DNA from 2 places in the Lysinibacillus sp. IITD104 genome. Region 1 is predicted to be linked to the other one. Evidence: a T-box and tRNA genes for the amino acid it is inferred to sense, from the RefSeq annotation. Region 1 holds a T-box; the other holds one or more tRNA genes.
The links. The T-box of region 1 lies ahead of trpS (tryptophan--tRNA ligase). A T-box ahead of a tRNA ligase gene usually reads a tRNA of that ligase, here a tRNA-Trp.

Region 1 (3,487 bases):
GGGATGCGCATCACATTACGGCTCCAGCTCCAGAGGGTGAAGGTGCAGCACGTGCGATGACGCAAGCATTAACAGATGGTGGCGTAGAGCCATCACAAGTTGATTATATTAATGCCCATGGTACAAGTACGCCATATAACGATTTATTCGAAACACAAGCTGTGAAAACTGCTTTTGGTGATCATGCGTATAACCTTGCAATGAGCTCAACAAAATCTATGACGGGTCACTTATTAGGAGCAGCAGGTGGTGTGGAAGCTATTTTCACAGCATTAGCCCTTAAAGAAGGGATTTTACCACCTACAATCAATTTAAAAGATCCTGATCCTGAATGTGATTTAGATTATGTTCCAAACGAAGCAAGAGAAGCAAATATTCAATATGCAATGAGTAATTCTCTTGGTTTTGGTGGTCATAATGCAAGTCTCCTATTCAAAAAATATGAAGCATAATAGATAAACATAAAAAAACGTCAGCCAAATTTAAATGGCTGACGTCTTTTTTTATAGTTTTGTGAATAAATGATAAGTAAGAAGAAATAGAAAGGATGCCATTACTATGTTTCGTCTCTTTTTATTTTTAGTAAGTTATGGCTTAATGATCCTCTCTGTAGGGAATCTCATATTGTATTTAAATTACCGCACACTAGGTTATTCATGGAAGGTTGTTTTCAAATTTATTTTTCAAACAACAGAATTTTATATGGCGGTAGGAGCCTGTATCATCATCTGCGCAGTTGTGCTTGATTTGGGCTTTGATCGATCCTCAGACAAGCCGTAAGTTTAGCTACGTGCGCGACCAAGACCCATAGCATCTTCCATACGTTTTAATGTAGTACTAGCAATCGCATTCGCCTTTTCAGCACCTTCATCTAGAATGACATCTAATTCTGATGATTCTACTAGATGATAGAATTTCTCTTGAATAGGTGTTAGGTGTTCAATTACTGCTGTTGCTACACCCTGCTTGAATCCACCATAACCAATTCCCTCATATTTTTTGACTAAATCTTCAACGGCTACCCCTGAAATAGCTGATTCGATTGTCAATAAATTTGAAACACCTGGTTTATTTTCCACATCAAATGCAACGATGCCGTCAGAGTCAGTTACAGCTGATTTAATTTTTTTCTCAATGTCTTTCGCAGTATCTAATAAGCGAATTGTCGCTTTCGTATTTGGATCTGATTTACTCATTTTCTTTGTTGGCTCTTGTAAGGATTTAATGCGTGCACCTGCTTTTGGTAATTGAATTTCTGGAATCGTTAAAACATCGCCAAAGCGTTTGTTAAAGCGTTCTGCAAGGTCACGAGTTAGCTCAATATGCTGCTTCTGATCATCGCCGACAGGGACAATATTTGTGTTATAAAGTAGAATGTCTGCAGCCATTAGCGGTGGATATGTTAAAAGAGCAGCAGATACGCTTTCCTTACCATGTGATTTATCTTTGAATTGTGTCATACGTTCTAGCTCACCGATAGACGCAACACATTGTAACATCCATCCTGCCTGAGCATGCGCTGGCACCTCTGATTGAATAAATAATGTCGATTTTTTAGGGTCAATGCCAGTAGCAATGTAGGTAGCAGCAAGCTTACGAATACTTTCTCGTAATTCTTTAGGATCTTGTGCAACAGTGATGGCATGTTGATCAACGATACAATAAATAGCGTTTCCTTCATCTTGTAGTGCCGGGAACTGCTTGAATGCTCCTAAATAGTTCCCTAATGTTACGATACCTGTAGGCTGTACGCCAGAAAAAATAGTTGTCATTAAAAAATTCCTCCTCGAATTCAATTGCTGTAACTTGTGTCACAGCGTTGTCTTCACCTTTCAACTTGGTGATGAAGACAAAAAAACATCATGCGTCCTCATTAGATTTTTTCTAATGAAGGGACGAATGATGTTTGAATCCGCGGTACCACCCAGCTTGCCTAAAAAGGCCACTCAGCTTCGTAACGTGAAGGGACGAGCTTTGCTAATAGCTTCAAGTAGCGTTCACAAAGCTAACTCGGAAGTCCATTCCACATGCATCCACGATCTGTTTGCAGCAACCACAGACTCTCTATACGTGAATTAGCATATGTACTACTCTTCGTCAGCGTTTTTCTCAATTTAAATTGTTCAAATTGATTTGATTGCAAAAAATTATATTATAAAGATTCCTTTGTGTAAAGTCAGACTTTTGACGGTGTTTTTTTTCGAGAAAAAATTATATGCTTTTTTTGTTATGTAATTTTGTTATAAATTTATATTTTTTTATTAAAAAATTATTGAGGTGTACACGTCGGAATGACAATTTTCTCGTTTATTTTTCTTAAATGAGAACAACTAAGATAGATGTTTGGATGTTTAAAATGCTCTAAAAGTGGGAATGGTAGTAGTAGCACATAAGCTTGAAGAAAATACACTACATTAAAAAGCTGTATAAATAGACAGAATATTTAGGGATAGGTTCAGACTTTTTTTATTGGAACTATATTCAAATACAGCAGAGTACTGTATAATGGTACTGTGTATTTTACATTACATTAATTCTAATTTAACACACTGGTTCTGGTTTATAGATAATGATTTTGAAATGAAAGGATGTGTCAGAATGATCGTAACCCTATTTACATCACCAAGTTGTACCTCTTGTCGTAAAGCGAAAGCTTGGTTAGAGGAGCACGAAATTCCATATACAGAACGTAATATATTTTCTGAACCACTCAGCATTAGTGAAATAAAAAAAATTTTACGTATGACAGAAGACGGAACAGATGAAATTATTTCTACTCGTTCGAAAATATTCCAAAAATTAAATGTGGACGTTGAAAGTTTACCATTACAGCGTTTATATGAATTAATTCAGGAATATCCTGGATTATTACGTAGACCAATCATTTTAGATGAAAAACGTCTGCAGGTTGGCTACAATGAAGATGAAATTCGTCGTTTCTTACCTCGAAAAGTTCGAGCATATCAATTACAAGAAGCGCAACGAATGGTGAATTAAACCTTTCTTTTCTGAATAATATATGTAATAGATGTTACAAATGTGGAATACATGTTGTGACATCTTTTTTTTATGTTTTACTTCTGTAAAACCTTCTATATGAAGTATAATAATTAATAGGGAAAAGTCATATATTTCCGTAAAAGTATGTTAAACTTGATTTAAGTTAAATAGTTTACTACAATTTCAATAATTCAAATATCTTCTGTGAAACGGTGTATATCCTTTTCATTTTATGACAGAACAGCATACAATAGAGTTAGAGACAACTGTGAACACAAAAACTCATGTTTATGGTTACTCGATGGTTTTACTGTAGTGTGGTCAAAGGTTGAAAAACAAATGCAGTATGAAGGTTAAAAACAAAGAATAAAAGCATACTAATGAAACAAAACTGTTTTTCGACATATGACAGTGAAGGGAGATGAGGTCTAGTGGACATCGAACGTGTAAATGAAAATACACTCAAGCTCTTTATTACGTACAATGA
Region 2 (3,487 bases), 530 kb from region 1:
AACATCGTTAGCGGAATTAAAACTACCAGCTAAGTATATGCTCTGTATGATGAAAATTCACCGTAAATCTCAGGAGGGTATTAATTTATTACCGATGACTTATCAAGAAATGGCAGGACCAACTAGTGTCATTCATGCCAAGGATGAGTTATATGTTCAAGGAGAAATAGAGGATATTCATCGTTTTGTTGAGGATTATCATCTTGAGATGCAAGGATTAGTTGAAGGGGAAGCCGATGAATTAGTATCGAAGCATCTGGGTATTGCTGAGGTATTGCTTACCCCTAATTCGAGCTTTATCAATGAAACGGTTAGCTCCCTCGGTTTCAGAGAAAAATACAATCTAAATATCATTGGTATTAATCGCAAGGGTGGTTATAAACTTCAGGATATGGTATCTCACAAATTAAAATTTGGAGACGCAATATTAGTACAGGGAGCATGGGATGAAATTCTTTTGTTAGCAAGAGAAACACAGGATGTCGTGGTTGTAGGCCAGCCGAAAGAACACGCAAGTGTGGCAGCGGCTACAGGCAAAGCTGGAATTGCGGGGATTATTATGTTATTCATGATTATTTTGATGGCATTTGAAATTTTTCCTGCTGTAATCTCTGTGATGATTGGTGCCGTACTGATGATTTTAACAGGTTGCTTGAGAAACATGGAAGATGCCTATAGCAATATGAATTTTGAAAGTATTGTGTTAGTGGCTGCTATGTTACCAATGGCGACAGCGTTAGAAAAAACAGGAGGCATGACCATTTTATCTGATGGTATTATTAATGCTTTAGGTGGTTTCGGACCATATGGTGTACTCATAGGGATTTACATTTTGACAGCCATTTTTGGTCAATTCATTAGTAATACGGCAACGGCAGTATTGTTTGCCCCCATTGCCATGAGTGCTGCCATTGCCATTGAGGTTAGTCCCACAACATTTATGATTGCAGTCGCAGTCGCAGCAAGTATGGCGTTTGCTACGCCAATTGCTTCCCCCACGAATGCACTGGTAATGACGGCAGGGGGCTATAAATTTATGGATTTTGTAAGAATAGGGATACCGTTACAAATTATTATGTTTATTGTGATGATGATAGCCATCCCGTTCTTTTTCCCATTTTAAAAACTCGGTTTCTCTACCGAGTTTTTTTGTTTTTTTAAAGATCTATTATTTTTTTGTAGGAAATTATGATAAAATTATTTTCTAGTTCATGGTCTAACATTGAACTAGCTTGTGATTAGTTTTTATAGTTATTAATATAGGAAGTTTTCCGTTGATAATAAAAAAAATAAAGTTTTTTATTAAAAAGTGTTGACCTTTTAAAAATAAGGGTGTAGTATTATACAAGTCGCCAGGGTGACACGCTAAAACAAAGCAAAACTAGTTTTGAAAGAATAAGTCTTTCAGCTGAATAAGTGAAGTGATGATGGCAAAGAGGTCACACCCGTTCCCATACCGAACACGGAAGTTAAGCTCTTTAGCGCCGATGGTAGTTGGGGGCTTCCCCCTGTGAGAGTAGGACGTCGCTTCGCTTATTTTTTGTGGAGGATTAGCTCAGCTGGGAGAGCACCTGCCTTACAAGCAGGGGGTCGGCGGTTCGAGCCCGTCATCCTCCACCATTTTGGTCCCGTGGTGTAGCGGTTAACATGCCTGCCTGTCACGCAGGAGATCGCCGGTTCGATCCCGGTCGGGACCGCCATTATTATTGCCGGTGTAGCTCAGTTGGTAGAGCAACTGACTTGTAATCAGTAGGTCGTGGGTTCGACTCCTATCGCCGGCACCATTCCCTTGGAGGGGTAGCGAAGTGGCTAAACGCGGCGGACTGTAAATCCGCTCCTTAGGGTTCGGCGGTTCGAATCCGTCCCCCTCCACCATTTTAGGGGCATAGTTCAACGGTAGAATAGAGGTCTCCAAAACCTTTGGTGTGGGTTCGATTCCTACTGCCCCTGCCAGGTATTGAGGTACTCGTTCATATACAGCTATTATAAATTTATATAGTGGCGATTGTGGCGAAGTGGTTAACGCATCGGATTGTGGTTCCGACATTCGTGGGTTCGATTCCCATCAGTCGCCCCATTTTAACATTGGGGTATAGCCAAGCGGTAAGGCAACGGATTTTGATTCCGTCATGCCTAGGTTCGAATCCTAGTACCCCAGCCATTTTTTCTTTTTTTATGAGCCATTAGCTCAGTTGGTAGAGCATCTGACTTTTAATCAGAGGGTCGAAGGTTCGAGTCCTTCATGGCTCATCATTTTTTAATTAATATGCGCCCGTAGCTCAATTGGATAGAGCGTCTGACTACGGATCAGAAGGTTATGGGTTCGACTCCTGTCGGGCGCGCCAATAAATTCATGTTTACGGAATGTAGCTCAGCTTGGTAGAGCACTTGGTTTGGGACCAAGGGGTCGTAGGTTCGAATCCTGTCATTCCGACCATCTTTCATGATAAATGGGGCCTTAGCTCAGCTGGGAGAGCGCCTGCCTTGCACGCAGGAGGTCAGCGGTTCGATCCCGCTAGGCTCCACCATTTTAATATTTTTGGAGGTATACCCAAGTCTGGCTGAAGGGATCGGTCTTGAAAACCGACAGGCGGGTAACACCGCGCGGGGGTTCGAATCCCTCTACCTCCTCCATTTTCGGGTCAGTAGCTCAGTTGGTAGAGCATTAGATTGAAGCTCTAAGTGTCGGCGGTTCGATTCCGTCCTGACCCACCATTATTGCGGGTGTAGTTTAATGGTAAAACCTCAGCCTTCCAAGCTGATGTCGTGAGTTCGATTCTCATCACCCGCTCCAAAATGGGCCTATAGCTCAGCTGGTTAGAGCGCACGCCTGATAAGCGTGAGGTCGATGGTTCGAGTCCATTTAGGCCCATCATTATTCCGAAGTAGCTCAGTTGGTAGTAGCACCTGACTGTTAATCAGGTTGTCGCAGGTTCGAGTCCTGCCTTCGGAGCCACGGCCCGTTGGTCAAGTGGTTAAGACACCGCCCTTTCACGGCGGTAACACGGGTTCGAATCCCGTACGGGTCATCAAGCATGTAGCACAGATGTGTGTTACATGCTTTTTTCTATTCTCCTTTAAGTATATTCTCCTTTTTCATGTTGTTGAAAAAAGATCACTAGCAGAAAAAGACCTTTTAGCAAGGTAGAGGTAGATTTCCGTTCTGCCAGCTTCCTTTCCAGGCGGCGTCCGATGAGCCGCTTCACTCACTTACGTTCGCTCCAGGGTACATCTGTGACGCTAAATCCCCCTCGGAGTGACGCTGGCTCCTCTCCAATCAACCATTCTGTAAAGTGTCTTTCCTTTTTTCATAGTAGCATAGCGATCAAAAAGCCCATTATCTATATTCTCAGAGAGGATAAGCTCTTATCTTCAATGTGGAGAAGGGAATGAGTTACAACAGCCATCCATAAGTGAATACCTACAATTTATTTGTGTGGATAAATGAGGAAGACTACTTATTGCCGGGGTTAGTCAGACAGAGACT

Region 2: it encodes a tRNA-Trp, which carries the amino acid that the T-box ahead of trpS (tryptophan--tRNA ligase) is inferred to sense. The anticodon was not compared.

Annotation. Positions count from the first base shown of each region.
Region 1 is NZ_JBAHYH020000001.1:3,763,424-3,766,910, reverse strand. It holds gene fabF (beta-ketoacyl-ACP synthase II) at 1-452, shown strand, start outside; gene V1L66_RS19120 (hypothetical protein) at 559-780, shown strand; gene trpS (tryptophan--tRNA ligase) at 783-1,772, opposite strand; T-box leader at 1,889-2,110, opposite strand; gene spxA (transcriptional regulator SpxA) at 2,602-2,997, shown strand; gene mecA (adaptor protein MecA) at 3,432-3,487, shown strand, end outside.
Region 2 is NZ_JBAHYH020000001.1:4,291,537-4,295,023, reverse strand. It holds gene V1L66_RS21775 (SLC13 family permease) at 1-1,123, shown strand, start outside; rRNA gene rrf (5S ribosomal RNA) at 1,418-1,533, shown strand; tRNA gene V1L66_RS21765 (tRNA-Val) at 1,545-1,620, shown strand; tRNA gene V1L66_RS21760 (tRNA-Asp) at 1,625-1,700, shown strand; tRNA gene V1L66_RS21755 (tRNA-Thr) at 1,709-1,784, shown strand; tRNA gene V1L66_RS21750 (tRNA-Tyr) at 1,792-1,875, shown strand; tRNA gene V1L66_RS21745 (tRNA-Trp) at 1,880-1,953, shown strand; tRNA gene V1L66_RS21740 (tRNA-His) at 2,002-2,077, shown strand; tRNA gene V1L66_RS21735 (tRNA-Gln) at 2,087-2,161, shown strand; tRNA gene V1L66_RS21730 (tRNA-Lys) at 2,178-2,250, shown strand; tRNA gene V1L66_RS21725 (tRNA-Arg) at 2,269-2,345, shown strand; tRNA gene V1L66_RS21720 (tRNA-Pro) at 2,361-2,437, shown strand; tRNA gene V1L66_RS21715 (tRNA-Ala) at 2,453-2,528, shown strand; tRNA gene V1L66_RS21710 (tRNA-Ser) at 2,542-2,634, shown strand; tRNA gene V1L66_RS21705 (tRNA-Phe) at 2,640-2,715, shown strand; tRNA gene V1L66_RS21700 (tRNA-Gly) at 2,721-2,794, shown strand; tRNA gene V1L66_RS21695 (tRNA-Ile) at 2,799-2,872, shown strand; tRNA gene V1L66_RS21690 (tRNA-Asn) at 2,880-2,956, shown strand; tRNA gene V1L66_RS21685 (tRNA-Glu) at 2,958-3,029, shown strand.